3 regions of the Roseateles sp. DAIF2 genome follow, and region 2 is predicted to be linked to each of the others. Evidence: riboswitches for the same ligand, from Rfam matches in the RefSeq annotation. Region 2 holds a riboswitch; each other region holds the start of a gene.
What was found. A riboswitch is a leader RNA that binds a small molecule or an ion and turns the genes downstream of it on or off. The one in region 2 is predicted to bind cobalamin.
Positions count from the first base shown of each region.

Region 1: linked by a shared signal. The riboswitch ahead of G8A07_RS22580 (TonB-dependent receptor domain-containing protein) and the one ahead of G8A07_RS12260 (TonB-dependent siderophore receptor) in region 2 are both predicted to bind cobalamin.
Region 3: linked by a shared signal. The riboswitch ahead of G8A07_RS20235 (TonB-dependent receptor domain-containing protein) and the one ahead of G8A07_RS12260 (TonB-dependent siderophore receptor) in region 2 are both predicted to bind cobalamin.

Region 1 covers NZ_CP049919.1:4,893,636-4,903,525, forward strand. The annotation lists gene G8A07_RS22560 (efflux transporter outer membrane subunit) at 1-304, shown strand, start outside; gene G8A07_RS22565 (M20 family metallopeptidase) at 311-1,708, opposite strand; gene pth (aminoacyl-tRNA hydrolase) at 2,001-2,675, shown strand; gene G8A07_RS22575 (hypothetical protein) at 2,672-3,142, shown strand; cobalamin riboswitch at 3,139-3,403, shown strand; gene G8A07_RS22580 (TonB-dependent receptor domain-containing protein) at 3,515-5,413, shown strand; gene cobU (bifunctional adenosylcobinamide kinase/adenosylcobinamide-phosphate guanylyltransferase) at 5,417-5,977, shown strand; gene G8A07_RS22590 (ABC transporter substrate-binding protein) at 5,974-6,894, shown strand; gene G8A07_RS22595 (iron ABC transporter permease) at 7,048-8,046, shown strand; gene G8A07_RS22600 (ABC transporter ATP-binding protein) at 8,046-8,819, shown strand; gene G8A07_RS22605 (cobyrinate a,c-diamide synthase) at 8,824-9,890, shown strand, end outside.
Region 2 covers NZ_CP049919.1:2,651,705-2,661,594, reverse strand. The annotation lists gene G8A07_RS12265 (PepSY domain-containing protein) at 1-448, opposite strand, end outside; gene G8A07_RS12260 (TonB-dependent siderophore receptor) at 460-2,589, opposite strand; cobalamin riboswitch at 2,832-3,111, opposite strand; gene G8A07_RS12255 (MgtC/SapB family protein) at 3,192-3,941, shown strand; gene G8A07_RS12250 (acyl-homoserine-lactone synthase) at 4,066-4,677, shown strand; gene G8A07_RS12245 (AMP-binding protein) at 4,705-6,810, shown strand; gene G8A07_RS12240 (acyl carrier protein) at 6,827-7,090, shown strand; gene G8A07_RS12235 (Rieske 2Fe-2S domain-containing protein) at 7,087-8,199, shown strand; gene G8A07_RS12230 (aminotransferase class I/II-fold pyridoxal phosphate-dependent enzyme) at 8,221-9,756, shown strand; gene G8A07_RS12225 (AMP-binding protein) at 9,753-9,890, shown strand, end outside.
Region 3 covers NZ_CP049919.1:4,388,516-4,398,405, forward strand. The annotation lists gene G8A07_RS20220 (hypothetical protein) at 1-1,089, shown strand, start outside; gene G8A07_RS20225 (TetR/AcrR family transcriptional regulator) at 1,090-1,701, opposite strand; gene G8A07_RS20230 (NAD(P)H-binding protein) at 1,855-2,919, shown strand; cobalamin riboswitch at 2,931-3,182, shown strand; gene G8A07_RS20235 (TonB-dependent receptor domain-containing protein) at 3,264-5,177, shown strand; partial or broken gene G8A07_RS28300 (DUF1090 family protein) at 5,239-5,463, opposite strand; gene G8A07_RS20240 (hypothetical protein) at 5,460-5,618, opposite strand; gene G8A07_RS20245 (hypothetical protein) at 6,157-7,386, opposite strand; gene G8A07_RS20250 (oxaloacetate decarboxylase) at 7,438-8,301, opposite strand; gene prpF (2-methylaconitate cis-trans isomerase PrpF) at 8,330-9,538, opposite strand; gene acnD (Fe/S-dependent 2-methylisocitrate dehydratase AcnD) at 9,535-9,890, opposite strand, start outside.

The sequences.
Region 1 (9,890 bases), 2.2 Mb from region 2:
GGCCGCCCTGCTCGGCTACGAGCGCACGGTGCTGAACGCGCTGGAGGAGACCGAGGGCGCGCTGGTCGGCTACACCCACAGCCAGCGGCAGGCACAGGCCCTGTTCGAGGCCGCCGTCTCGGCCGAGAAGGCCGCGGCGATCGCGCGCGAACGCTTCGGTGTCGGCGTCAGCGACTTCCTCGCGGTGCTGGATGCCGAGCGCGAGCTGCTCTCGGCGCGCGACCGCCTGGCGCAGTCGCAGACCGCGGCCGCCACCTCGCTGGTCGGCGTCTACAAGGCGCTGGCCGGCGGCTGGGGAGGCTGATCCGGCTCAGGCCCGCCGCGCCCTGGTGCCGGCGGGCCACCCTTGCCCCAGATCCCAGAACAGGCCGGCCATGATGCGCAGGCCCTCGGCCAGCGTGTGGACCGGCAGATGTTCGTCCGGCGCATGCTGGCTGCAGGTCGGCACCGAATGCGGCACCCACACCGTGGGCAGGCCCAGCACCTCGGCAAAGCAGTCGTTGGGCAGCGAACCGCCCAGGTTCGGCAGCAGCACCGGCGCCACGCCGGTGCTCTCGCGCAGCGAGGCCTGCGCCCAGCGCACCCAGGGGCTGTCCGGGTCCAGCCGGGTCGCGTTCATGATCTCGGCCCCGGCCTGGCGCTGCTGCACCCGCTCGAAGCCCTGGGCATCCAGATGCGCGCGCAGCGCCGGCAGGAAGCTCGCCGGATCGCGGCCGACGACGAAGCGGATCTGCATGTTCGCCAGCGCGCGCGGCGGGATCGCATTGACCGGCTTGTCCGGGTTGCCGCATTTGAAGGCCAGCACCTCGATGCTGTTCCAGCCGAATACCCGCTCGGCCGGTGTCAGTCCCGGTTCGCCCCAGTCGAGGTCGATCCGCGGACCACCCGGCTCGCCGGGCTGAACCTCGGCCAATGCCGCGCGCACGGCCGCAGGCATCGGCGGCGGCCGCAGCGCCTCGACCCGGATCACGCCGCGCGCGTCGACGATGCTGTGGATCGCCGCGGCCAGCATGACGCCGGGATTGGCCAGCAGGCCGCCCCAGTTGCCCGAGTGATGCGCGCCCTCGCGCAAGTCCAGCTCCAGGTCGAAATTCAGCACGCCGCGCGAGCCGAGGAACAGGGTCGGGTGTTGCTGGGCCAGCCGCGGGCCGTCCGAGGCGATGAACACATCGGCCGCCAGCCGCTCCCGCTGGCGCTCGCATTGCGCCTTCAGGCCCGGCGAGCCGACCTCCTCGCCCATCTCGAACAGGAACTTGGCGTTGAAGCCCAGGCGCTGCCCGCCGCGCGCCGCCAGCACCTGGGCCAGGGCCTGCAGGTTCAGGCTGTGCTGGCCCTTGTTGTCGGCCACGCCGCGGCCGTACCAGCGCTCGTCCTTGGCCTCCAGCACCCAGGGCGAGGCGGCCTTTTTCCACTTGCCCTCGTCGCCCGGCACCACATCGCCATGGCCGTAGCTCAGCAGAGTCGGCAGGGCCGGGTCCTCGATGCGCTCGGCGAACAGCATCGGCGGCGCGCCGGCGACCGGGTTGTCCCAGAGCTCGCAGGCGAAGCCCATCGCGCGCAGCTCCGGGATCAGCTCGGCCTCCAGATAGCGCAGCAGCTCGGGCGCGCGCTCGCGCTGTTGGCTCTCGGTCGGGATGGCGACGCGGCGCGCGAGCGTGCGCTGCAGCGCGGCCAGGTCGGTCTGGGCGAGGAGTTGGCGGCGGTCCATCACTCCATGCTAGGGCCTGTTGGCGCTACGGCAATAGGTCGCGAAAGCCCGACACAGGGGCGAATCTAGGCGCGGCGCGCCGCCCGCACTGACGTGCGGGCCAGCGCGGCAACAACGAGTGGCCCCTGTGTCGGGCTTTCCCGAAGGGTTGTGCGCAGAGAGGCCGCATGCGTTGTTGCAAAGCCTCGCCGGGTCCCGAACCCGGCTGCGGTTTGCGCCTAGCCTGCGGCCTCTCTGCGCACAACGCGACCCATTGCCGTAGCGCCAACAGGCCCTGGCGATAATCGCGCCCATGATTCGACTCTTTGTCGGCCTGGGCAACCCGGGCCCCGAATACGAGGACACGCGCCACAACGCCGGCTTCTGGTGGGTGGACGCGCTGGCCCGCCGCCTCGGCGGCTCCCTGCAGGTGGACCGCAGCTATCACGGCCTGGTCGCGCGCATCAACAACGCGCCCGGCGCCGCCGGCCCGATCTGGCTGCTGCAGCCGATGACCTATATGAACCTCAGCGGCAAGTCGGTCGCGGCGCTGGCGCGCTTCTTCAAGATCGCGCCGGAGGAGATCCTGGCCATCCACGACGAGCTGGACATCGACCCCGGCGAGATGAAGTTCAAGCAGGGCGGCGGCAACGGCGGCCACAACGGGCTGAAGGACATGCAGGCCCAGCTCGGCTCGCCGAACTTCTGGCGCCTGCGGCTGGGCATCGGCCATCCCGGCGTCAAGGCCGAGGTGGCGGCCTATGTGCTGCGCAAGCCGCCGCAGGCCGAGCGCGAGAAGATCGAGGACTGCGTCGCCAAGTCGCTGGAGGCCGTCGATCTGATGCTGAAAGGCGAGATGGATCGCGCGATGATGAAGATCCACGCCAAGCCGCCGCGGCCCAAGCCGCCAAAGCCGCCCAAGCCTGCTGCAAACGCCGAAGCCGCACCGGAATCCACGCCGCCGCCTACATCGCCATCGTCATCATGAACCCGCTGTCGCCGCTCGCCTGCCGCCTGATCGCCATCGCGCTGATGGCCGGCGGCGCGATGGCAGTGGCGATGGCGCAGACCGAGCGGCGCAGCACCCAGGTCTGGCGCTGCGGTCCCGAGGGCCGCGAGCTGCGCGATGCGCCCTGCCCCGAGTCCGGCGCCGGAACCCCGGGCCAGCAGCGCATCGACTACGACCAGCCGAGCAGCGCCCAGAGCGCCGAGGCCAGGCGCATCGCCGCGCGCGAGGCGAAACTGGCCCGCGAGCTGGAGCGGGACCGCCAGCGCCTGGAGGCGCAGCAGGCCAGGCAGCAGCAGGCGATCGGCATCCATGGCCGCGGCAAGCAGTCGCCTCCACCCGATGCCGCCCAGGGCGCGGCCAGCGCGCCACCCAAGCCGCTCAAGACCAAGAAGCCCAAGACCCACAAGCCCAAGCCGCCGCAGACCAACGCCAACACGTCCGGCTAGAATCCCGCGCTGTTGGTGCTCGTGCGGGTCTCTCGGATCCGCGCAGTTAAACGGGAATCAGGAGGGAATGCTCCCACGGAGCGGACCTAACCTGAGCTGTCCCCGCAACGGTAAGTGGACAGGCGGCATGGCCCTCGCGGCAAGCCGTCTCAACGCCTGCACAAGAAATCCACTGGCGCTCGTCAAACAGCAGCGCTGGGAAGGAAGCAGGGGTTGTCGCCTCCACCAGCCCGGATACCGGCCAACAGGTGATGCACCGGACGCAGGCGAGGCCCCTCAAAAAAGCGCGCCCTAGGTCCGGTATGTCGTTTCACAGGAGCCTGCGGGGAAGCTGGCGTCCTGGACAGACACAATACCTAGGTCCATTTCTCGATGAAGTCCCCCGCCCGGCGCTGCCCTGCTGCACGCCCGTCTCGCGCTGCGCTGCGCCTCGCCCCGATCGGCCTCGCCCTGCTGGCCTCCTCCATTGCCCAGGCGCAGAACAAGCAGAATCGTCTTGATCCCGTCGTCGTCACCGCCAGCCGCAGTCCGCAGCTGCTCAGCCAGGTGCTGGCCGACACCACGGTGATCACCCGCGAAGACATCGAGCGCCAGGCCTTCGGCGGCATCGCCGATCTGCTGCGCAGCCAGGCCTGCTTTGAAATGGTGCGCAACGGCAATATCGGCGCCAGCACCAGCCTGTTCGTGCGCGGCGCCGAAACCCGTCACACGATGGTCCTGATCGACGGCGTGCCCTATGACTCGCAGCGCACCGATGGCGCGTCCTGGCAATCCCTCCCTCTGGCCCAGATCGAACGCATCGAGATCGTGCGCGGTGCAGCCAGCGCCGTGCACGGCTCCGACGCCATCGGCGGCGTGGTGCAGATCTTCACGCGCAAGGGCGAAGGTGCACCCCAGCTGGAACTGGGTATCGGTGGTGGAAACCTCGGCCTGGCCAAGTTCGATGCCAGCCTCAGCGGGATGAGCGGCATCTTCGACTACGCCGTCTCGGCGGCCAGGGAGCGCAGCACCGGCTTCAACTCGCGCCCGGTCACCGGTACTCCCGACCTGCGCTATCAGCCCGACATCGATGGCTACAGCAGCCGCAGCGTCAGCATTCGCGTCGGCGCCCAGCTCAATCGCCAGCATCGGGTGGAGCTGTCCGGCCTCAACAGCCATGTCGAAGGCCAGTACGACGCCAGCGCTCGTCCCACGGTGGATGACCGCAACCTGAATGCCGCACGCGCCCTGCGCGGCAGCTGGTCAGCGCAATGGAGCCCGGACTTCAGCACCAATGTCAGTATCGGCGAGTCCACTGACAAGTACGAGACCCAACCCAACCCCTACCTCACCGAAACCCGCACCCGCAGCACCGCATTCAACGGCAGCTACAAGCTCGGCGGAGGGCAGCTCAACGGCGCCCTGGAGCGCCGCGAGGACAAGCTGGAAAACACCAGCGTGTTGAACGGCAAGGCTGACCGCCATCAGGACGCGGTGGGGTTGGGCTATCTCTGGGCGTCCGGCCCGCTCTCGCTGCAAGTCCACGGTCGCCATGATCGCGACAGTGAATTCGGCAGCAGCAACAACGGCACCATCGCGGCCGGCTACCAGCTGACCCCGCAATGGCGCTTGCTGTCCTCCTATGGCACGGCCTTCAAGGCCCCGTCGCTCTATCAGCGCTTCAGCGAGTACGGCAAGCCCGACCTGAAACCCGAGCAAGGCAGGAACGCGGAAGTCGGTCTGCATTTCACGCAGGGCGTCCATGGCGCCAGCCTCACGGCCTATCGCAATCTGATCGACGATCTGATCGTGTTCGGCGCCCCCGGCCCCTGCAAGGGCAGCTCCGGCTGCTACGAGAACGTCGGCCAGGCGCGCTTGCAAGGCCTGAGCCTGAGGGGCAACACCGTGCTGGCTTCGGTGCGACTGTCAGGCTCGCTGGATCTGCAATCCCCCAAGGACGTGACCGAGCGCGTAGGCTACAAGAACTACGGAAGAATCCTGGCCCGCCGCAGCAAGACCCATGGCACGCTGCGCGCCGAGACCGACCTGGCCGGCTGGGCTTTGGGCGCTCAGCTGTGGGCAAGCGGTCAGCGAACAGACAGCTTCAGAACCGGCGCCAGACTGGGCGGCTACGCCACGATGGATCTGGACGCGCAGTACAGCATCAATCCTGAACTGCGCCTGCAGCTCAAGCTAGAGAACGCTTTCGACCGCAAGTACGAGACAGCACTTGGCTACGCCAACGCCCCGTTCCAGTTCTTCGTCGGCCTGCGCTACACCCCGAAGCTCTGAGCCATGGCCGACGCCTCGCACCACCTGATCGTCGGCGGCCAGCGCAGCGGCAAGTCGCGTGAGGCCGAGCGCCTGGCGCTGGCCTGGCAGCGCGCGGGCGGCGCGGTCACGGTGGTGGCGACGGCGCTGGCCTTCGATGCGGAGATGCGCGAGCGCATCGCGCGGCACCGGGCCGACCGGCCCGCGGGCTTCGCCACCGTCGAGGCGCCGCTGGCGCTGACGGCGGCGCTGCTGCGCGAGGCCGCCGTGCCGGGCCAGTTGCTGCTGGTCGACTGCCTCACGCTGTGGCTGACCAACTGGCTGATGCCGATGGAAGAAGGTGCGCCCGACCTGGCCGCCTGGGAGACCGAGCGCCAGGCCCTGCTGGAGGCGCTGCCCGCCCTGCCCGCGCCGGTCGTCTTCGTCTCGAACGAGGTCGGCTGGGGCGTCAGCCCGATGACGCGCGAGGCGCGCTTTTATGTGGACGAGCTGGGCCGGTTGAACCAGGCCGTGGCCCAGCGCTGTCAAGACCTGACCCTGATGGTGGCCGGACAGGCCTGGACCCGCGCGGTGGAGAAACGATGAGAAGAACCCTGATTGCGAGTGTGCTGCTGGCGCTGGCCGGCCTGGCCCAGGCGGCCGCTCCCATCGCGCTGAAGGACGACCGCGGCGCCAGCATCACCCTGCCCGCCGTGCCCAAGCGCATCGTCAGCCTGCTGCCCTCGCTGACCGAGACCGTCTGCGAGCTGGGCGACTGCGCCAAGCTGGTCGGCGTCGATCGTTTTTCCGATTTCCCGGCCAGCGTGCGTGCCCTGCCCAAGCTGGGCGGGCTGGACGACACCGGCATCGAGGCGCTGATTGCCCTGAAGCCCGACGTGGTGCTGCTGGGCGTCTCGGCCCGGGTGATCGACCGGCTGGAGGCGCTGGGCATCAAGGTCATCGCGCTGGAGCCCAAGAGCATGGCCGATGTGCAGCGCGTGCTGGGCAAGGTGGCCCTGGTGCTGGGCAAGCCCGACGACGCGCGCCGCATCTGGAACCGCATCGACGGCGCGATCTCGCAGAGCGCGCAGCAGCTGCCGGCGGCGGCGCGCGCGCAGAGCGTCTATTACGAGGTCGATGCCGCGCCCTATGCGGCCGGCCGCGCCAGCTTCATCGGCGAGATCCTGGACCGCCTGGGCGCGAAGAACATCGTGCCGGCCGAGCTGGGCCCCTTCCCCAAGCTGAACCCCGAGTTCGTCGTGCGCGCCGATCCGCAGCTGATCATGGTCGGCCAGCGCAGCGCCCATGGCCTGCCGCAGCGCCCGGGCTGGAACGGCATCCGCGCGGTCAAGGACAAGAAGATCTGCGTCTGGGTGCCCGGTGAATCCGATGTGCTGGTGCGCCCCGGCCCGCGCATGGCCGAGGCCGCCGCGCTGATGGCGCGCTGCCTGCGCCAGGCCTCCACGGGCCCCGTGCCCTGGCCGACAACACCCTTCAACGCGCCACCGGGCGGGATGCGCTGAAATGAGCCAGCCCCTCGTCCAAGGAGTACCTTGGCCGGTCCCCCGCGGGGACGGCCCGTGCTGGTCGGGTCGACCGACCAGCGCAAGCCATGGCGGGCCGGCTTGGGAGCGGCCCGGCGCTCGGCCCGCAAATCCCATCCGAAGGATCTGGTCATGAGCGCCCGTCACCGAATCTGGCTGACCCTGCTGCTGGCCGGCAGCGCCGCCTTGCTGGCGCTGGGGCTGGCGATCGGCAGCACCGGCTGGAGCCCCTGGCTGGGCGCGGCGACCGACCCGGCCATGTCCATGATCCTGTGGGACATCCGCGCACCGCGTTCGGCCGGCGCCTGGCTTGCCGGCGCGCTGCTGGCGCTGGCCGGCGCGGTGGCCCAGGGCCTGTTCCGCAACCCGCTGGCCGATCCCTATCTGCTGGGCTGCTCGGCCGGCGCCTCGCTGGGCGTGGCCTCGCTGCTGTTCCTGCTGGGCCTGTCGCCGGCCGCCACCGCGCTGGCCCTGCGCGTCGGCATGACCGGTGCGGCCTTCGCCGGCGCGGTGCTGGCGGTGCTGCTGACCCTGGTGCTGGCGCGCGGCGTCGAGCAGACCCTGCGCCTGCTGCTGGCCGGCGTCGTGGTCGGCGTGGTGCTGGGCTCGGGCTCGGCCCTCTTGACCCTGATGAACCCCGACATCATGCGCGCGATGCAGGCCTTCATGCTGGGCAGCACCGGCTATGTGGGCTGGAGCGCGGTGCAGATCATGGCCGCGGCCTTCGCGCTGTGCCTGCTGGTCGCGCTGGGTTGCAGCCGCACGCTGGATGCGCTGAGCCTGGGCGAGGCCACCGCGCGCTCGCTGGGCGTGCGCCTGCCGCTGGTGCGCCTGCTGCTGATCGGCACCCTGGCGCTAGCCACCGGCGCCGCGGTCGCGCAATGCGGCCTGGTCGCCTTCGTCGGCCTGGTGGCGCCGCACCTGGTGCGCAGTTGGGGCGCGATCACGCATCGCGGCCTGCTGCTGCTGTCCCCGCTGGCCGGCGGCATGCTGCTGCTGGCGGCCGATATCGGCGCGCGCTGGGTGATCGCGCCGCAGGAGCTGCCGGTGGGCATCATCACCGCGCTGCTGGGCGGCAGCTATCTGCTGTACCTGATGCACCGGCGTCAGGCGCGCGGAGGCGCGCGATGATGGCCGGCAGCGCCCCATCGCTGGAGCTGGACCTGCGCGCGCTGCGCCTGTCCGGCACCACCATCCTGCACCCGCTGCGCTTCGCGCCGGCGCCGCGCGCCTGGACCGCGGTGGTCGGCCCCAACGGCGCCGGCAAGTCGACGATGCTGCGCGCGCTGGCCGGCCTGCTGCCCTTCGACGGCACGCTGCAGCTGCGCCAGCGCCCCTGGTCCGGCTGGCCGGCGCGCGAGCGCGCGCGCCAGCTGTCCTGGCTGGGCCAGAACGAGGTCAGCGCCGACGAGCTGAGCGCCTTCGACGTCGTGATGCTGGGCCGCCTGCCGCACCAGGCCTGGCTGGCCCCGGCCAGCGCCGCGGACGAGGCCGCGGTCCAGGACGCGATGCGCCAGACCCAGAGCTGGGACTGGCGCGAGCGCCCGCTGGGCCGGCTCTCCGGCGGTGAGCGTCAGCGCGTGCTGCTGGCGCGCGCGCTGGCGGTGCGGGCGCCGCTCTTGCTGATGGACGAGCCGCTGGCGCATCTGGACCCGCCGCACCAGAGCGACTGGGTGCAGATCGTGCGCACGCGCGTCGCCGAGGATGGCGCCGCGGTGGTCTCGGTGCTGCACGAGCTGAACATCGCGCTGCAGGCCGACCACCTGGTCGTGATGGATGCCGGCCGCATCGTGCACCAGGGCGCCCCGCATGAACCCGCCACCCATGCCGCGCTGCAGCAGGTGTTCCACAACCGACTCCAGATCCTGCAGGTCGCCGACCGCTGGATCGCATTGAACGCTTGAGACGATGACGGTCTGTCCCGCCCTGATGATCAGCGCCCCGGCCTCCGGCCAGGGCAAGACCAGCGTCACCGCCGCGATCGCGCGCCATGCGCGCAACGCCGGCAAGAAGGTCCGCGTCTTCAAGACCGGCCCCGACTACCTGGACCCGATGGTGCTGGAGCGCGCCAGCGGCGCACCGGTCTACCAGCTCGACCTCTTCATGGGCGGGTTAGAGCATTGCCGCGCCCTGCTGGCCGAGGCCGCGCAAGGACCGGAAGGGGCCGACCTGATCCTGGTCGAGGGCGTGATGGGCCTCTACGACGGCGCGCCCAGCAGCGCCGACCTGGCCGAGGCCTTCGGCCTGCCGGTGCTGGCGGTGATCGACGCCGGCGGCATGGCCCAGACCTTCGCCGCGCTGGCCCTGGGCCTGCAGCAGTACGGGCGCGGCCGCATCCGCCTGTGCGGCGTGGTCGCCAACCGCGTCGGCAGCGAGGCCCATGGCCGCATGGTGGCCGAGGGCCTGCCGGAGGACCTGCCCCTGGTCGCCGCGCTGCAGCGCCGGCAAGACCTGGCCCTGCCCGAGCGGCACCTGGGCCTGGTGCAGGCGCTGGAGCTGCCGCGGCTGGACGCCCAGCTGGACGACTGGGCCCAGGCCTGGGGCGCGGCGACGCGCGGCTTCGAGTTCCAGCCGGTCGACTTCTCCGAGCATGCCGATGCGCCGGCCCTGCCGCCGCTGCTGGCGGGCCGGCGCATCGGCATCGCGCGGGACGCGGCCTTTTCCTTCATCTACCCGGCCAACCTCGACTGCCTGCGCGCGCTGGGCGCCGAGCTGCATTTCTTCGCGCCGATCGAGGGTCAGGGCTTGCCGCCGGACTGCGACGCCCTCTGGCTGCCCGGCGGCTACCCGGAGCTGCATGGACCGGCGCTGCGCGCCAATCCCCGCTTCTTCGCCGGCCTGCGCGAGCATCTGGCGATGGGCCGGCCGCTGCTGGCCGAATGCGGCGGCATGCTGGCGCTGGCCGTCAGCCTGGAGGACGCCGAGGGGCGCGAGCATGCGATGGCCGGCCTGCTGCCCGGTCATGCGCGGCTGAA
Region 2 (9,890 bases):
TCCACTGGTCCGGCCCGTCCAGCAGCTCGACCCAGCGCACCGCCAGCGGCCGCCCGGCCAGACTCTGGCCATAGGCGGCGGCCAGGCTGGCGGCTTGCAGCGCATCCAGCGGCACACGCGGCCTGCCGTCCAGAGCGTCCACCGCGTGCCAGGTCTTGCCGGCCTGAAACAGCCAGACCGGCCGGCCGAGCTGCTGCTGCAGGCGCAGCGCCTCCGGCGCGCCCGATCGGCCCAGCGCCGCCCAGGCCGCGCCCGCATCGACCGCCGGCGCGGCCAGTGGCATGGCGGTGGCGGTGGCCCCGGCCGTCAGCGCCCGTTCGCGCTCCTCGGCGCGCAGCTCCGGCCGCGCGACGAACAGCATCACCAGGCCCGACAGCAGCCAGACCAGCACCAGCAGGCCCAGCGCGATGCCGAGCCAGCGGTGCAGCAGATGGAAGCAGCGCCACATGGATCGCCCCTTCAGTCGAAGCGGTGGTCCAGCACCAGCTGCGCGCTGCGCGGCGCGCCCAGCAACACCTGGGTGGCCGTGTAGCTGCTGCTGGCGTAGAGCTTGTCGCCCAGATTGCGCAGATGCAGGCGCAGCACGCTGCGATCGCTCAGGCGTTTGCCCAGACTCGCATCCCAGACCGTGTAGCCGGACAGGCGCTGCATGTTCGCGGTGCTGGTGTAGCGCTGCCCGACATGGCGCAGACCGCCGCCGATGTCGTAGCCATGCCCCTGGTAGCCCAGCCACAGCCCGGCCTGACGCTCCGGCGCATTCGGTGCGCAATTCCCGGCCAGCGAGCCGCCTTGGGCATTGAACAGGCGCTCATAGCGCGCGCGCAGCAGCGCGGCATTGGCATCCAGGCGCCAACCCGGCGCCGGGCTCCAGGCCGCGGCCAGCTCGACACCGCGCGAGCGCAGGCTGCCGCCCTGCACGCTTTCACGCGGGCGCAGCGGATCTGGCGTCAGGATATGGTCCTTGTCGATCTGGAACAGCGCCGCGCTCCATTCCAGCCGGCCGGCGGCGCGCTTGTAGCCGAGTTCGAACTGGCGACCCTCGGTCAGGCGCAGCGCGGTATTGGCCTTGCTGAGCGTCGCGATCGTGCCGACCGGGTCGGTGCCGCTGCTGAGCTGGGCGTAGATGCTCTGCATCGCGTCGGGCTGGAACAACGCCCCCAAACGCCAGCTGGTCGGGCTGAAGCGCGCACCCCAGCCGTCAGGCCGCGGCGACAGGATGTCACGCTGCAGCCGCGTGCGGTCATGCCGCAGCCCGGCGCTGAGATGCCAGTCCGGTGTCGGCTGCCAGTCGGTCTCGAGGAACAGGGCCTGCTGGCGCGTCTCGGAGCGGTTGCGCGGCAGCATCGGCGCGGCGGCGATGTAGCGGCCGGGATCGAAGCCCTGCAGCGGCACCTGGGTGACGGTGTCGTACTCGTACAGATCGTTGGCATGCTGGAAGCGCAGCCACATCTGCTCCAGCCCGCTGGTCCATTGCCAGCCGCCGGCGCGGCCGCGCAGTTCGGCGCGCAGGCCCGACTGGCGCAGCCGGTGCTCGATGCCCAGATAGCCCTGGCGCTCGATCGAGCGGCCATCGGCGCTGGCACCGTACTCCTCCAGATTGCGCCAGCGTCGGTCGGCCAGGAAGCGGTAGGCCACCACGCGGGCATCCAGCCCCTCGGCCAGGCGCCAGTCCAGCCGCGCGCGGGCACGCTCCTGGTCCATGCGCCACAACGCGTCCTCGACGTTGTAGTTCTCGCGCCGTAGCTCGCGCCAGAGGCTGCCGTCCGGCTTCAGCGGCGTGCCGAAATAGGCGGTCGGGCGCTCGCGATGCACGTCCAGGCTCAGGTCCAGGCGCAGGTCCGGCGTGGCTTCCCAGCGCCAGGTGCTCATCAGCTTGCCGTTGCGGTAGTCGCCGCGCTCGATATGGCCATCGCCGCCCTTGGCCAGCAGGTCCAGGCGCAGCGCGCTGCGCTCGCTCAGGGGGCGCGCCAGGCCCAGGCCCAGGCGGTAGTCGCCCCGGCTGCCCAGGCCCGCACTCAGTTCGCTCACAGCCTCGCGGCCCGGCACCTTGCGCACCAGGTTGATCAGGCCGCCGATCGCGCCGTCGCCGTACAGCACCGAGGCCGGGCCGCGCAGGATCTCGACGCGCTCATAGCCCCAGCCGTCCGAGGGGACGGACTGGGTGCCGGAGGCGGTGGCCATGCGCAGCCCATCCTCGGCCAGCGCCACCGAGTCGTTGCCGCTGAAGCCGCGGCTGGCGAAGGTGCTGCCCGAACCGGGCGAGCCCAGCGCGCTGACACCGGTGGCACGCCCCAGCAGGTCGGCGATCGTGGCCTCGCCGCGCGCGCGCAGGCGCTCGACGTCGAGCACCTCGATGCTGGCGGCGGTTTCGAGCGCGCTGAGGTCCAGGCGCGAGGCGGTGGACTGCGAGGCCAGCAGGCCGTCCGCCGGCTTTGAGGCCTGGCCGGACACGCGCACCGGCTGCAACTGCTGCTGGGCCAGGGCCGGCGCGGCGGCCAGCGCGGCCAGCATCAGCAACGCGGCATGCGGCAAGGGGCGCAGGCACGGACCTGCCTGGAACGGACGGGGATTCTTGGAGCTGTGATGCATCGGTGGACTCGGGATCGACCACGGGGCCGCAGGCCCGGGACGCAGACGCGCCGGGCCGATGCGCGCACGCCGATCGGTCAGCAAGAGAGGACGAGGGAAGAGGAACGAGAACTCAGGCCACGGACGGCAGAGGATCGGGACTCATGAAGCTGGTCTGTCTGGGCCAAGGCCCGCTGTCGCGCCCGGCCTGCCTCCCCGCAGACCCGCGCCTCATGACGCAGCGATCCCGAACAAGCCACGGGACCGCGCATCGCCTTGTTGGCCGGTATCCGGGCTGACGACGACTCGCCGGCCCTTCCCAGACGCGCAAAGGCATCCAGTGGGCGGAGGAAGCGAGGTGGAAACACGGCCGCGGCGCACGGCCGGGGAAAGCACGGCGCCGGGTCGGATTCCGGTCGTTTGACCGTTGCGGGGGCAGCTCAGGCAAGGATCGGGCCGTTCTTCTGGCCTGTCCCCCTCCTGATTCCCGTTTAACTGCAGGATGGCAATCATCCCGCGAGCACCAACGGCGCGAATCCTAAACGATTCGCGGTCAAGACCTGCCCCTGGGGCCGGCGGCGGCGTAGCATCGGGCGGTCGGCACCCGCAGGGAGACCCCCATCATGCTGGACCTGGAACAGCTGCTGCGCTATTGGGCGATCGGTCAATGGCAGGCCAATGTGCTGATGCTGATGCACCTGGGCGGCGCGATGGTGCTGGGCCTGATCCTCGGCTACGAGCGCGCCTACCATGGCCGCGCCGCCGGCATGCGCACCTATGCGCTGGTCTGCATGGCCTCCTGCGCGGTGACGGTGCTGGTGGCCTTCCCGCAGCATTGGTTCGGCGGGCTGGCCGGCGCTCTGCCCCCGCCCTTCACCGACCCGACCCGCGTGATCCAGGGCGTGCTGACCGGCATCGGCTTTCTCTGTGCCGGCGTGATCATGCGCGAGGGCATGAACATCAGCGGCCTGACCACCGCCGCCTCGCTGTGGGCCGCCGCGGCGCTGGGCATCGTGGTCGGCATGGGCTTTTACTTCGCGGCCATCGCGCTGACCCTGCTCTGCGCCAGCCTGATGATGTGGGGCGCCAAGCTGGAGGCGCGCCTGCCCTCGCATCCGGCGATCTCGGTGCTGCTGCGCGGCGAGCCGGCACGGCGCTTCGAGCAGGCCGAGCTGGCCGCCTTCGCCGAGCAGATCGGCTACCGCTTCGCGCCCGGCTCGCTGAGCATCGAATGCGTCGGCGGCCGCGAGGAATGGCGCTTCGTCTGCACCGCAATGCGCAACTACAAGGGCCAGACCCTGACGCGCTTCTCCAGCCATATCGGCGAGCTGCCCGGCGTCGCCGAATACAGGGTCACGCACGCGCGCAACTGAGCTCCTGGTGTATCCCGCGCGAGCGGGAGTAGACGTCGAAACCGCTGCTTCCCCGTCCTACCAAGATTGATAGGTGCCGCACGAGCGCGCCTTTCGTATCGTCCGCGGACCTTACGGGAGGCATATGAATATCACCGCGATCGCACATGCGGAAATGGGTCAGCAGCTGCTGGCCGAGCTGGCGGCCTACCGCTACCGCGTCTTCGTCGAAACCCTGGGCTGGACCCTGAACTGCGCGCCGCAGCGCGAGCTGGATCAGTTCGATCATGCCGACGCCCACTACGTGCTGCTGCGCGACCGCGAGGGCCGTCTTTCGGGCTGCGCGCGCCTGCTGCCGACGACGCGGCCCTACCTGCTCAGCGAGGTGTTCCCGATGCTGGCCCCCGGCGGCCTGCCGTCCGATGCGGCGGTCTGGGAGCTGTCGCGCTTCGTCACGCTCAGCCCCGATAGCGAAGCCCAAGCGACGGGCGGCAACCCGGCGCTGCGCCAGTTCTCATCCGACCAGGCCATCGCGCTGCTGCAGGCCGCGATCGACCATGCCAGCGCCCAGGGCGTGAGCCGCCTGGTCACGGTTTCGCCGGTCGGCGTCGAGCGGCTGCTGACGATGGCCGGCTTCAGCGCCGGCCGTCTGGCGCCGCCGCAGACCGTCGGCGGCCGGCGCCTGTTCGCCTGCCAGATCGAGTGCCGGCCGCGCCAGGTGCAGGTCCAGCCGGCACAGGCCGCGGTCGCGGCCTGATCGCCCGCCTCTTCATCCGCCACCGCCATGGATGTCGCCGCCCCTCTGATCGCCACCATGCCCGCCGAGCCGGACCCGGCGCTCCCGGCCCGGCCGGCAGGCACCTCGTGGAGCTTTGCCGACGCGCTGCGCCGCAATGCCTTCGAGCAGCCCGATGCCCTGGTCTACCGCTTCTGGCAGACCGAGGACGATGCCGATGAACAGCTGAGCCACGCGCAGCTGGCCGACTGGGTCGGCCGCTATGCGGCGGCGCTGCGCCAATGCGGCGGGCCGATCCCGCCGCGCCTGGTGCTGGTGCTGCCGCAGGGCCGCCAGTTCGTCGCCGCCTTCTTCGCCTGCATGGCGGCCGGGGTGGTCGCGGTGCCGACCTTCCCGCCGCGCAACCCGCTGCAGGCCGAGCGCCTGCGCCTGGTGCTCAAGGAACTGGACAACGCGCTGGTGCTGGCGCGCCGCGGCAGCCTGGACGGCGAGTTGGCCGCGCTGCGCCGCGACCCGGAACTGGCGCGCACCGGCTGGCTGGCGGTCGAGGAGTTCGACGCCGCGCCGGCCGCGGGCCTGGCGGGCCTGCGCCCCGATCCCGAGGCGCTGGCGATGCTGCAGTACACCTCGGGCTCGACCGGCCGCCCCAAGGGCGTGATGCTGAGCCAACGCAACCTGGTCGAGAACTCGCAGCTGATCCAGGACTGCTTCGGGCACCGCAAGGGCCAGAGCCGCTCGGTGATCTGGCTGCCGCCCTATCACGACATGGGCCTGGTCGGCGGCATCCTGCAGCCGGTGCATGCCGGCTTCGCCAGCCTGCTGATGCCCACCAGCCTGCTGGTGCGCAGCCCCTACCGCTGGCTGCAGGCGGTCAGTGAGTTCGGCGCCGGCTGCAGCGGCGGCGTCAGCAGCGGCGGCCCCAACTTCGCGTTCCAGCTCTGCGTCAACAACATCCGCGACCGCGACCTCGGCGAGCTGGACCTGAGCGCCTGGCGCATCGCCTTCTGCGGCGCCGAGCCGATCAGCGCGCGCACGCTGGACGAGTTCGCGCGGCGCTTCGCGCCGAGCGGCTTCCGCGCCGAGGCGCTGTACCCCTGCTACGGCATGGCCGAGACCACCCTGATGGTCAGCGGCAAGCCGCTGGGCGAGGCCTTCCGGCGCTGCCACCTGGACGCCCGCGCGCTGGCGCGCGGCCAGTGGCAGCCGGCCGAGCCGCAGCGCCCCGGCACCCAGGCGGTGGTCAGCTGCGGGCGCCCGCATGCCAGCCTCGAGCTGCGCATCGTCGAGCCCACCCTGCAGCTGGCCCGCGGCGAGCGCGAGCTCGGCGAGGTCTGGGTGCGCGGCCCCAGCGTCACCCATGGCTACTGGCAGGACGAGCCGCGCAGCGCGCAGCAGTTCGGCCAGATGCTGGACGGGCGCAGCGGCTGGCTGCGCACCGGCGACATCGGCTTCGTCGAGGCCGGCGAACTGTTCATCACCGGGCGCATGAAGGAGATCCTGATCGTGCGCGGGGCCAACTACTTCCCGCAGGATCTGGAGCATGAGGCCCTGCTGGCCTGCCCCGAGCTGCACAACTGCCGCGCGGTGGCCTTCCAGCATGGCGACGGCGAGACCGAGCAGGTGGCGCTGGCGCTGGAGGTGCCGCGCGGCGCGCTCGACCATCAGGACCTGCGCCGGCGCATCAACGCCCGGCTGGGCGAGAAATACGGCCTGCGCATCGAGACCCTGCTGTTCATCCCGCGCAAGACGGTGCGCACCACCTCGTCGGGCAAGCTGCAGCGCCTGGCGCTGAAGCAGGAGTTCCTGCAGGGCGAGCTGCCGGTCTATCTGCGGCTGGACGACGCGGCCGAGGAGCAAGGCGCCGCGCCCGCCGCGGCCGCGCAGCCGCTGCGCCTGGACAGCGAGGCCGAGGTCTGCCAATGGCTGCTGCAGCGCATCGCCGTCGCCACCCGCAGCGAGCTGGGCCGGCTGCGCGCCGAGGACAGCTTCGCCAGCCTGGCGATGGACTCGGTCGCGGCGATCGAGCTGCTGGACGAGCTGGACCGCGGCCATGGCCTGCTGCTCTCGCCCGATGCCTTCTACCGGCACAACAGCCCCGCGCTGCTGGCGCGGGAAATCTGGCGCGAGGCCCGGTCGGCCCGCGCGCTCCGCTGAGAAGGAATGCATGCCCATGGTCGACAGCTTTTTCTCGCAACGCCTGTGTGCCTTCATCGCCGAGGCCTTCCTCGGTGACGGCAGCCGCGTGCAGCGCGACACCCGCCTGCTCGAACTCAACATCCTCGATTCCGCCGCGCTGTTCGACGTCGTCGACTTCGTGCGCCAGGAATTCGGCGTGCAGATCCCGATCGGCGACATCCATCCCCAGCATTTCGCCAGCGTCGCGCAGCTGGAAGCGCTGGTGATGCGCCTCAACCCCTTGGAGAAGATCGCATGATTCCGAACCAGTGGTATGCCGTCCTGCGCAGCGAGGACGTCAAGAGCAAGAAACCGGTGGGCATCCGCCGCTTCAACAAGAAGCTGGTGCTCTACCGCGACACCCGCGGCCAGATCGTCTGCCTGGACGACCGCTGCGCCCACAAGGGCGTGCCGCTGAGCCATGGCAAGCAGCATGGCGACCTGATCGCCTGCCCCTATCACGGCTTCCAGTACGACGCCAGCGGCCGCTGCGTGCACATGCCGGTGCTGGGCAAGCAGGGCGTGCCGCCGCGCCATATGTGCGTCGCCTCCTACACGACGCGCGAACAGCATGGGCTGATCTGGTTCTGGACCGGCGAGCGCGTGCCCGAGGCGCTGCCCGAGGTGCCGATGTTCAAGGAGTTCGCCGAGTACGAGGGCTTCAGCTCGCGCTACGCCTGGCATGCGCCGACCCATTACACCCGCTATGTGGAGAGCGTCTGCGAGGTCTACCACGTGCCCTTCGTGCACAAGGGCTCGGCGCTGAACATCTGGGACCCCAAGGGCGGCCGCGTCGACGACTTCCGCTGCCAGCTGGAGGGCACGCTGATCCGCAGCGACTTCATCCTGCGCCCCGACGACGAGCGCACGGCCGAGGAGACCCTGCGCGCGCGCCTGCCCTGGACGCGCGGCTGGCGCATCGGCGTCGACGTGCAGATGCCCAATATGGTCCAGATCCGCAACGACGTGTTCGACGTCTATCTGATCGCGACGCCGATCGACGACGACAACTGCTGGCTGTGCATCTGCTACAAGGAACCGAAGCGCGACCTGCTGTTCCCGATGATCAAGCCCCTGCCCATCCCGGGCTGGCGTCGCGTGCGCCCCTGGCTGATGTGCCGGATGGAGCGCTTCATCCAGCAGTCCAAGGACATGGCCGCGCTGAAGGGCCAGGAGCCCCGCATCTCCAGCCTGACGGCCAACAAGCTGATCTCGGTCGACAAGGTCAACGCCTACTACCTGCGGCTGCGCGAGCAGCTGACCCAGGAGGCCCTGGCGGCCCAGCGCCAGGCGCTTGAGACCCCGACCGACGCGCTCCCGCCCGAGCAGCCCATCCACATCGTGCCGCGCAGCCATCAGGCCGCCTGAACGCCCCACCGAGCACCGATCATGAGCGCCATCCCACAAGATCCCGTCGCCGCCGTGCGCGCCGTCGTCAAGAAGCATTCCCAGTACGACGACGAGACGCTGCGCCCCCAGTCCCTGCTGCAGGAGGACCTGGGCATCGACTCCATCATGCTGGCGGCCATCGTCAGCGAGCTGAACCAGCTGTTCCAGACCAGCGTGCGGGTCGAGATCAACGACTCCGACACCCTGGACAGCCTGTGCGTGCGCTTCGGCGCCACGCCGGCCGCCGTGGCCGCGTCGGCCGCGCCGCTGCAGACCATGCGCGACTTCGTCGCCAACGGCAGCGACACCGATGTGTTCGCCAAGACCCGCCGCTTCGCGCGCTTTCACCGCGAGCGCGCCGCGCAGGGGCATTTCTGGTACGGCATGGCCTCGCGCGGGCGCAGCAGCAACCGCGCGCTGATCCACGACACGCATGAGGGCCGCGACCGCGAGTTTCTGCTGTTCGCCTCCAACAACTACCTGGGCCTGGCCAACGACGAGCGCGTGCTGGAGGCCATCATCCAGGCCACCCGCGAGTACGGCGCCACCAACACCGGCAGCCGTCTGATCGCCGGCACCACCGAGCTGCACCGCGAGCTCGAGCGCCGCCTGGCCCAGCTCAAGGGCCGCGAGGACTGCATCGTCTTCCCCTCCGGCTACTCGGCCAACCTGGGCAGCATCGCCGCCCTGGTCGGCCCGGGCGACCAGGTGATCGGCGATGTCTACAACCACATGAGCATCCAGGACGGCTGCAAGCTGGCCGGGGCCGCGCGCCGCCTGTATCCTCACAACGACATGCAGGCGCTGGAAGCGCTGCTGGCGCGCAGCGAGGACGAGGGCGGCGGCCGCCTGATCGTGGCCGACGGCGTGTTCAGCATGCATGGCGACATCGTCAGGCTGCCCGAACTGTCGCGGCTGGCGCGCCGCTACCAGGCCCGGCTGCTGATCGACGATGCGCACAGCACCGGCGTGCTGGGCCTGACCGGCTCAGGCACCACCGAGCATTTCGACATGAAGGGCCAGGTCGATCTGGAGGTCGGCACGATGAGCAAGGCGCTCGGCGGCCAGGGCGGCTTCGTCGTCGGCGACGCCGAGGTGATCGACTACCTGCGCTTCTACGCCAACAGCTATGTGTTCGCGGCCACCATCCCCGCGCCGGTGGTCGCCGGCCTGCTGGCCTCGCTGGACCTGATGGCCGCCGAGCCGCAGCGCCTGGCCCGGCTGTGGAGCAATATCGGCTACCTGAAGAAGGCGCTCGACGAGCTGGGCTTCGACACCGAGGACTCGCAGAGCGCGATCATCCCGGTGCGCCTGGGCGACGAGGCGCTGGCGATGAACATGGGCCGTTCGCTGCGCCGGCGCGGCATGTACTGCCAGACCGTGGTGTTCCCCGGCGTCGCGGTCGGCGATGCGCGGCTGCGCATCAGCGTGCTGGAGTCGCACACCGCCGAGGACCTGAACCAGGCGATCCAGATCCTGCTCGACGCGGCGCGCGAGAACGGTCTGGTGCTGCAGCCGGCGCGGGCCGCCGCATGAAGCCCACGGGCAGCGTCGCCGCCGGCGTGCACCAGGCCCTGCTGGCCCCGCCCGACGCGGCCCCGCTGCTGCTGGGCGGCGGGCAGGCGCTGAGCTATGGCCAGTGCCGCGACTGGGTGGCCCGCGCCAGCCAG
Region 3 (9,890 bases), 1.7 Mb from region 2:
AAGACGGCCGGCGGCCCGCTGGCGCGCAACCCGGGGCTGAAGGTGAGCGACTTCATCACGGTGCAGCGCCAGCGCCCCTTCCCCATCCTCAACACCAGCCTGTTCAGCAGCGACGCCACCGATGCGGACCTGATGCCCTTCGAGGCGAACTTCATGCTGGGCGTGCGGGCGAACTTCCCGGCCAATGCGCAGCAGCAGCCGGGCGCGATCGGCGGCGGGCTGCTGGAATCCTTCGCGATGGGCAGCACCTATCAGGGCGATGCCGCGCCCGGCCTGGTCACGACCAGCCGGCCCGCGCGCCTGTACTCGCTGTCCGATATCGCCGGCTGCAGCAGCGCCGCCTTCGCCCAGCTGTTCGAGGAGCAGTACCCCGACTTCAAGGGGCTGGTGCCGCGCTATCCCTATTGGCCGCTGCAGGCGCGCGCCAGCCAGCCGGCGCTCAACTACCGCTTCGCCGATGGCGGCAGCCTGGAGAACCTGGGTGTCAACGCGATGCTGGCGCGCGGCGTGCCGCGCCTGATCGTATTCGTCAACACCGACGAGGGCATCAGCCGCGACCCGGCCCGGCGCGACGTGATCCTCTCCGACGACATCCCGCCGCTGTTCGGCCTGCAGCCCTTCGCGGCCGGCGTCGGCTATGTGCCCTATGGCCCGAACCAGCCCGGCGAGGGCGCGGCGCGGCTGTACCGCCACAACCAGGTCTTCGAGACCAGCGCCTTCGCCGAGCTGCAGCAGAAGCTGCTGGCCGCCAAGAACGCCGGCGGCGCGCTGATGGTGCGCCAGGTCCTGAAGGTGCTGCCCAACAGCTGGTTCGACGTGCCGGCGCAGGAATCGGTCGAACTGCTGTGGGTCTACAACGACAACGTCTCCAGCTGGTGGCAGCAGCTGCCCTTCGAGACGCGCGCCTGGCTGGACATCGAGAGCGTCGACGATTTCCCGCTCTACGACACCGTTACCCAGCTCTACCTGACGCCCATCATGGTCAACGCGCTGGCGCATCTGGCCTGCTGGAACCTCGCCTCGCCCTCGACCCTGGGCAATGAGGGCGGCCTCAGCAATGGGCAGGTGGTGCAGCGCATGTTCCGCTGACTAGCCCCGCCGCCCGCGCGCCCCGTCCAGCAGCGACTGCAGCGCCGCCAGCAGCACCTCGGTGGCCTCGTCGGCATCGAGCAGGCCCGAGCTGACGAAGGCGCCGTTGACCAGCACCGCCAGCTGGGCGGCCAGACGGTCCGGCTGGCGCACGCCCTCGAGCCGGCGGGCGATGTCCTGCAGACGGCCGCGCAGCGCCAGCATGTGGCGCTGCGCCACCCGGCGCGCCGGATGGTCCTGCTCGGCGAACTCGGCCGCGACATTGATCTGCGGGCAGCCGCGGTAGTTGGCGCGGGCCAGGCGCGCGCCGATCCAGCGCAGATGGGCGGCCAGCTCGCCGGCGGGATCCTCCGCATGAGCCTCGGCCACGCTGTCCCACAGCGCCCAGAACTCCTGGTCCTCGCGCTCCAGGAAGGCGACGATCAGATCGTCCTTGGTCGGGAAGTAGCGGTACAGGCTGGTCTTGGCGATCACCGCCTCCTGCACCACCAGATCCACCCCGACCGCGCGCACGCCGCGCTCGTAGAACAGCCGGGAGGCGGTGTCGAGGATGCGCTCGCGCAGCTCGGCGGCCGGCTCGGCCGCGGCCTTGCCCGCCGCCGCTCGCTTCACTGGCGCGGGGCGGGACGCCGCAGACGGCGATGCAGCGGACGGAAGCGAGGAAGGCGATCGAAGAACGGTTTTGCTGACCATGCTTGACATGCTACAGACCTGTCTGTAATCTTTAAAGAACAGACAGGTCTGTATCATTCATAGGAGATCTCGATGACCCAGCACGCTTTCACCGCCCAGCCACCCGCCTCGGCCCCGATCGCCGTCTATGGCGCCACCGGTCATACCGGCCGTTTCGTCGTCCGGGAGGCGCTTCGCCAGGGCCTTCCGGTGGTGGCGGTCGGCCGCGATGCCGCGCGGCTCGAGCAGGGCCTGCCGCCCGAGGTCGAGCGGCGCGTCGCCGCGCTGGACGACCCGGAAGGCCTGGCGCGGGCCTTCGCCGGCTGTGCGGTGGTGATCAACTGCGCCGGCCCCTTCCTCGACACCGCGGTGCCGGTGGCGCGCGCCGCGCTGCGGGCAGGCAGCCATTACCTCGACGTAACCGCGGAACAGGCCAGCGCCCAGGCCCTGTTCGCCGATTTCGACGCGGCGGCGCGCGCCGCCGGCCGGGTCGTGACGCCGGCGGCGGGCTTCTACGGCGGCCTGGCCGATCTGTTGGCCAGTGCCCTGGCCGCGGCCGGCGCGCCGGCGCAGGCGATCGACGAGATCACCGTGGCGATCGGGCTCGATCGCTGGTGGCCCACCAGTGGCACCCGCGTGACCGGCGAGCGCAACAAGGTGCCGCGCCTCGTGCTGCGCGACGGCGCATTGGCGCCGCTGCTGCCGCAGACCGAGGCGCGGGACTGGTCCTTCGCCGCGCCGTTGGGCCGCATGGACATGGTCGAGCTGCCCTTCAGCGAGATCATCACGCTGGCCCGGCATCTGCAGGCGCGCAGCATCCGCTCGCTGCTGAACCGCTCGGCACTGGAAGACATCCGCGACAGCACCACGCCGCCGCCCGCGGCGGTCGATGCCAGCGGGCGCTCGGCCCAGCGCTTCGAACTGGTGCTGCGGCTGCGGATGACGGACGGCAGCATCCGCGAGGCCGGCGTGCGCGGCCAGGATATCTACGCGGTGACCGCGCCGATCGTGGTCGAGGCCGCCCGGCAGCTGCACGCGGCCGGCCATCAACCGAGCGGTGCGCTGGCGCTGGCCCAGGCGGTGCCACCCGCGGCGCTGCTGGCCGCGTTGCATCGTGGCCACGCGCTGGAGCTGTTCGGCGACGCCCTGCCCGGCTGAGCGGCTCCGCTCGCTATCATTCCCGCGTTGGTGCTCGCAACGGCCGTCCGGCCCGCGCAGTTCAACGGGAATCAGCGGGGCCGCGCAGCGGCCCAAGCTGAGCTGCCCCCGCAACGGTAAGCGGAAGGCGGGTGAAGCTACTGCGGATTCGGCCGCGACGCCCGCGCCCCTGTTGAGACCCACTGGGTGCCGCGGCGCCTGGGAAGGGAACAGCGGTCCCACTTCCGCCAGCCCGGATACCGGCCAACAAGCGGCGGCGCCCCTGGCGCCTCCATATCGCATGCGGCCGCGGGGAAGCGGCGGACATGCAGTCCCGGCAGTTGCCATTCAGTCCCCCTCCCACCATGTTGTATCCACATCCGTCCTGCCCGTCCGGTATGCCGCGCCGCGCCCTCGCCGTCGCCGCCTTCCTCTCCCTCGCCCCGCTCGCCGCCAGCGCGCAGCAACACCTGGCCCCGGTCGTCGTGACCGGCACGCGCGAGGCCCAGCCGCTGAGCGCCAGCGTGGCCGACGTGGTGCTGATCGACCGCGAGGCGTTGCGCGACGGCGGCCTGAGCTCGGTCGAGGAGGCACTGCGCCGCCATGCCGGCCTGCAGCTGGCACGCAACGGCGGCCCGGGCCAGAACGCCGGCTACTTCCTGCGCGGCACCGGCACCAGCAGCACCGTGGTGCTGATCGACGGCGTGCGCGTCGGCTCCGCCACCCTGGGCCAGGCCAACTTCGAGAACATGAGCCTGGCACAGATCGAGCGCATCGAGGTGCTGCGCGGCCCGGCCTCCAGCCTCTACGGCGCCGACGCGGTCGGCGGCGTGATCCACATCATCACCCGTCGCGGCGAGGCGGGCGCCACGCCCCATCTGGGCGCACGCCTGGCCATCGGTGGCGAGCGCTCGCGCGAGGGCCATCTGGAGGCGAGCGGCATGCTGGGCGGCTTCGACTATGCCGCCAGCGTCGCGCGCGAAAGCAGCCGCGGCATCTCGGCGATCCGCCAGAGCGGCGACCTGTTCGGCAACTTCAACCCGGACCGCGATGGCTTCAAGCGCGACAGCGCCCAGCTGCGCCTGGGCTTCACGCCGCTCGCGGGCCATCGCCTGGGCCTCTCGGCCAGCCAGAACAAGCTGAACGCGCAGTTCGACGGCAGCGAGTACGGCCCGCCGCCCGACTTCAAGCAGGATGCCTCGCCGGATTTCCGCAACCATCTGAAGGCGCGGCTGCTCGCGCTCGACTACCGCGGCCGCATCTCCGAACAATGGACCACCAGCCTGCAGCTCGCCAAGGGCAAGGACGAGCTGGTCAGCGGCGCGAATCTGCTCAGCAGCTACGAGACCGAGCGCGAACAGCTGACCTGGCAGAACGCGCTGCGCTTCGCCCCCGGCCAGCAGCTGGTGCTGGCCTATGAGCAGCTGCGCGAGCAGGTGGCCGGCAATGTGATCACGGGCGCACCGACGCGCCGCAACAAGGCCGTGATCGCCGGCTACGCCGGGCAGTTCGGCGCCGGCGACGCGATCGGCCTGGAGGCCAGCCTGCGCCGCGACGACAACTCGGCCTATGGCGACACCAACACCGGCAATATCGGCGCCAGCTATGCGCTGAGCCCGCAGCTGAAGCTGCGCGCGCTGGCCGGCAAGACCTTCCGCGCGCCGACCTTCAACGACCTCTACTACCCCGGCTACGGCGTCGCCACCCTGCACCCCGAGGAGGGCCGCAGCGCCGAGCTGGGCCTGGCCTGGAGCGCCGGCGATGCAAGCGCGGGCCTGACCGTCTACCGCAACAGCACGCGCAACCTGATCGTCTACAGCCCCGACAACACCGGCAAGATCTGCCCGCCCGGCCAGTCCGGCTGCCCCGCGAACCTGGCCCGCGCGACCCTGAAGGGCGCGACCCTGAGCGCCACCCAGCGCTGGGGCGGCTTGAACCTGCGCGCGACCTTGGACTTCCTCGACGCCAAGGATGACCGCACCGGTGACCGCGTGACGCGCCGCGCCGCGCACCAGGAAAGCCTGTCGGCCGACTACGAGGCCGGCGCCTGGAACGCCGGCGCCTCGCTGACCGGCGTCGGCGCACGGCCGGACGGCAATGTCAGGCTGGGCGCCTACGCGGTGCTGGACCTGCGCGCCAGCTGGCGCTTCCTGCCGCAATGGCGCCTGGAGGCCAAGCTGCTGAACGCCGCCGACCGCCGCATCGAGCCGGTGCGCGACTACCAGGACCTGGGTCGCCAGGCCTGGATCGGCCTGCGCTTCGACAACCAGGGCTTCTGAGCGCCCGCGGCGGCCTCGTGCCGGACGTCACGATGACTTGGCCGGACGCATACCGTCGGGCCACCTCCCGTTCGGTCCTGTCGATGCGGCCCTGCCGCTCGCGGGCGAGCGAGGCCTCGCCGCATTGAGTTTCGGTGGCGAGCAGCGCCCGCTTCAGGCCGGCCACCCGCTGCGGGTTACCGCCCCTGGACTTCGACGATCTGCGCCTAGATGTCCGCCTCGTTTCGCGGCGCAGGTCTGTCGTGCCTCGGCGTCCGTCACGCCGCGTCTGGATCAAGACCGTCAACCCGCCTTGAGGATGTCGCCTGCCTCCAGTTCTCCGTGATACCTCTTGTTTGGGTACACGATGGAAAACTCGTTCTGCTCGAGGTAGAGATCTCTGCTCTCGAGCATCGCAAGACGCGCAAGTAGGTGGGTTGGCACGCTGCTGGCTTCCTCCATCTCCAAGCTTCACGTTGGGCCGCTTCTTCTCATACGTCTGCTTTGTCTCGCCAGCCGTCGGGTAGCGTTCCTTAACGTGCCCCGGCACCCGGGAAACGTAGCTGTCGAACTTCTGCATTGCAGCGAGCAGAGAAGCAAGCTCTGGGGCCGAGTTCATCTGCTTGACAAGCTCTCAGTACCGGGGCGGCGAGTGCAGCGCCGCATCGGCCGCAATTTCGCCTTTCGTCTGGAACCGAAACCGAAGCACGGCCAGCAACACGTACTCAGCCGCCCAGAAGGGATTGAGCATGAAGGCTGAGTGCATTCAGTGCAGGTGCGCGTACCGTGCCAACAGGCAGTACCCAAGGGCTCGCTCCATATATATGAAGGCGTCTGCGATGCACCCAGCACCGCGGTGTCGTGCACCGTAGAGGAGACCAACGCGTGGCCCCTCGATACGTCCTCGATGGGAGTGGATCCCTCAGTCCTGGGGCAGCGCCCTTGCCCTCAGGCTCGGGCAGCGACTGCTGGATGGCTTCTTCGTCATATTCGCTGAAATCTAGCGAGCAGCGCCCTGCGCGCCCCTGGCGAGAATCGCGCGCAGCATCGGCTCCGAATAGAGCTCGCCGCTGGCCTCGCTGCTGTCCATCATGGCGCGCCACAGCGGCAACGGTGCGATCGCGAAGCCGTGGAAGCGCTTGAATCCACAGGCGTAGAAGCCGCGATAGACCGTCAGGTCGTCCTTGAGTTGCTCGCATTCCTTGAGCAGCTTCTGCGCATACTGGTCGCGCGCTTCTGCGCTGAAGATGCCGGTCGCCTGCAAGGCATCCAGCATGATCGCCTCGGCGCCGCCTTCGTGGATCCACGAGTCGTTCTCGCCGATGCCGCCGCGCGCCAGATTGACCTGCCACACATGCGCCATCTCGTGCGCGACCAGGCTCGCGAAGTAGCTGCGCTTCTTCGGATGGTCATAGACGAGCCCGCCCCCTTGCAGGCGATAGGCGATGCCGCCGCCGGCCACGCCACCTTTGATATTGAAGCTGCTCGGCCCGCCGTCGAAGCCGACCACGGCGACCGAGATCAGCGGGGTCGCGGACAGCTTGCGTTGAAACGCCTGCTCATAGAACCGCGACACCTTCGCCGTGGTCTCTTCGAGCACTTCGCGCAGCCAGGCCGGCGCCTTCGGATCGATGATGACGTCGACATTGCCCATGCGAACCGGTTCCTGCGGCCCGAAGTAGGCATAGCCCGCCAGATCGCCGCCGGGTTTGATCGGCGCGATCACCGTCTCGCCGCTCAAGCCCTTCAATCGCAGTGCGACGTCCATCGTCCGCTTGCGTCCGCCCTGCGACAGCGCGCCATGCAGGAAACCGAGATAGAAGTCCCACCCGCCGTCGGAGAAGCGGTCGATCGGCGCGTAGTGCCCCACGTCGAAGCCGTCGTAGGCGCTGATCTCGACGCTCAGCCGGGTCAGGGGCTCGGCGCTGCGGATGCTTTCCCTGTCCTTGTCTGCGACCAGCGTCGCGCCCGGCGTCAGCGGGCGCCACGCCATCTTGCGGTACGGTCCGATCTGCGCGCCCAGGTCGATCGCCGTGACGGGTTCGGCGAACAGGTAGTCGGCGCGCCATTTGTCGGCGGCGACATGGGTCAGCGTCAGCTTGGTACGCAGGGGGGGCGGTGCGGCGGCGTGAACGGTACCGATGAGCGCCGCGAGCAGCAGCCCTGCGAACGCCGAGATCGATGAGAAGAAGCGCATGTTGACGAGGCCTTTGCAGCTTAGGGCGGCCATCGTAGCCGAGCCTCGCGTGCCAGGTCTTGTCAGCAGCGATCCTGCCGCTGTTCAGCGATAGCGCCGCTCCAGCTCGTCCCAGCCCGGCTTGCCGACCAGGCGCTGCCGCTCCGCGAAGGGCGCGACCAGGGCCGGATCCTCGGCCAGGCGGCCCTGCTCGCGCAGGGTGCCCAGCGCCTTCTGCATGCCGGCCAGCGCGCCCTGCAGCGCCGCATTGGCATACAGCACCAGGCCGTAGCCCAGGCCGGCCAGCTCGCCGGCGTCGACGATCGGCGTCTTGCCGCCGATCACCATATTGATCAGCTGCGGCGTGCCCAGGCGCTGCGGCAGCGCGCGGATCTGCTCGGCGCTGGTGACGGCCTCGACGAAGAGCAGGTCCGCACCGGCCTCGGCGAAGCGCTGGGCGCGCTCCACCGCGGCCTCGAAGCCCTGGGTCGCGCAGGCATCGGTGCGCGCCATGATCAGCATCTCGGGGTCAAGTCTTGCGTCCACCGCCGCCTTGATCTTGCCGACCGCCTCCTCGGTGGAGATCACCTCCTTGCCGTTGAAATGCCCGCAGCGCTTGGGCGCCACCTGGTCCTCCAGCTGGATGCAGTCGGCGCCGGCGCGCTCCAGCACCCGCACCGCGTGGCGCACGTTCAGCGCATTGCCGAAGCCGGTGTCGGCGTCGACCAGCAGCGGCAGCTGCACCGCGTCGCGGATGCGCGCGGTGTGCTCGGCGATGTCGCTCAGGCCCATGAAGCCCTGGTCCGGCAGGCCCAGGCTCATATTCGTCACACCGGCGCCGGTGATGTAGAGCGCCTCGAAGCCGAGGTCCTCGACCACTCGGGCCGACAGGGCATTGAAGGCGCCGGGCAGCAGCACGCCGCGGCGCGCCTCGATCAGGGCGCGCAGGGTCTTGCGGGGAGATGTCATCGGTATTGCCAAAGAAGATGGGGATGATTCAGAAACTGCCGGCGGGCACGCGGATGCTGCCCTCCATCAGCACGCGCGCGCTGCGGCTCATCAGCGCCTTGGTCACGACCCAGTGGCCGTCGACCCGGGCCGCCTGGGCGCCGACGCGCAGGGTGCCACTGGGGTGGCCGAAGCGCACTTGCTCGCGCGCCTCGCCGCCGGCCGCCAGGCTCACCAGGGTGCCGGGGATGGCCGCGGCGGTGCCGATCGCGACCGCCGCGGTGCCCATCATCGCGTGGTGCAGCTTGCCCATCGACAGGGCGCGCACCAGCAGGTCGATCTCCGATGCGGCGACCGGCCGGCCGCTGGACGCGGTGTAGGCGCGCGGCGGCGCGACGAAGGCGATTTTGGGCGTGTGCTGGCGCGCCGCGGCCTCGCCGAGCTCGCGGATCAGGCCCATGCGCAGCGCGCCATGGGCGCGCAGGGTCTCGAAGCGGGCCAGCGCCGCGGCGTCGCCATTGATCTCGTCCTGCAGCTCGGTGCCTAGGTAGCCGAGGTCGGCGGCGTTCAGGAAGATGGTCGGGATGCCCGCGTTGATCAGGGTCGCGGGGAAGCGGCCGAGGCCCGGCACCTCCAGCTCGTCGAGCACCCGGCCGGTCGGGAACATCGCGCCGCCGCCGCCCTCCCCGCCCTCGTCGGCCGGGTCCAGGAACTCCAGCTGCACCTCGGCGGCCGGGAAGGTGACGCCGTCCAGCTCGAAGCCGCCGCTCTCCTGCACCTGGCCGGCGACGATGGGCACGCGCGCAACGATGGTCTTGCCGATATTGGCCTGCCAGATGCGCAGGCTCACGAGCCCGTCGCCGGCCGGCAGGCGGGCCGGATCGACCAGGCCCAGCGCGATCGCGGCCGGGCCGACCGCGGCCGAGAGGTTGCCGCAGTTGCCCGACCAGTCGACCAGCGGCCGGTCGATCGCCACCTGGCCGAACAGATAGTCGATGTCATGGCCGGGCCGGGTCGAGGCCGACAGGATCACCGCCTTCGAGGTGGACGAGCTGGCGGCGCCCATGCCGTCGATCTGCTTACCATAGGGATCGGGGCTGCCGAGCGCGCGCAGCAGCAGCGCATCGCGCGCCGCGCCGGGCCGGCGCGCGGCCTCGGGCAGCTGGTCGAGCTGGAAGAACAGGCCCTTGCTGGTGCCGCCGCGCATGTACAGCGCGGGAATGCGGATCTGGGGCGGGAAGAAGGAGGAAGGGCTCATGCAGTCTCGTGATTCTCGGCGAGCAGAAAGTCCTGGGCGAAGCGCTGCAGCACGCCGCCGGCCTCGTAGATCGAAAGCTCCTCGGCGGTATCCAGCCGGCAGCACAGCGGCGTCTCCAGGACCTCGCCGCCGCGGCGGGTGATGCGCAGGCGCAGCTCGGCGCGCGGTGCGCGTGCGCCGAGCACGTCGTAGGTCTCGCTGCCGTCCAGGTCCAGGCTCAGCCGGTTCGTGCCGGGCGGGAACTCCAGCGGCAGCACGCCCATGCCGATCAGGTTGCTGCGGTGGATGCGCTCGAAGCCCTCGGCCACCACCACCTCGACCCCGGCCAGGCGCACGCCCTTGGCGGCCCAGT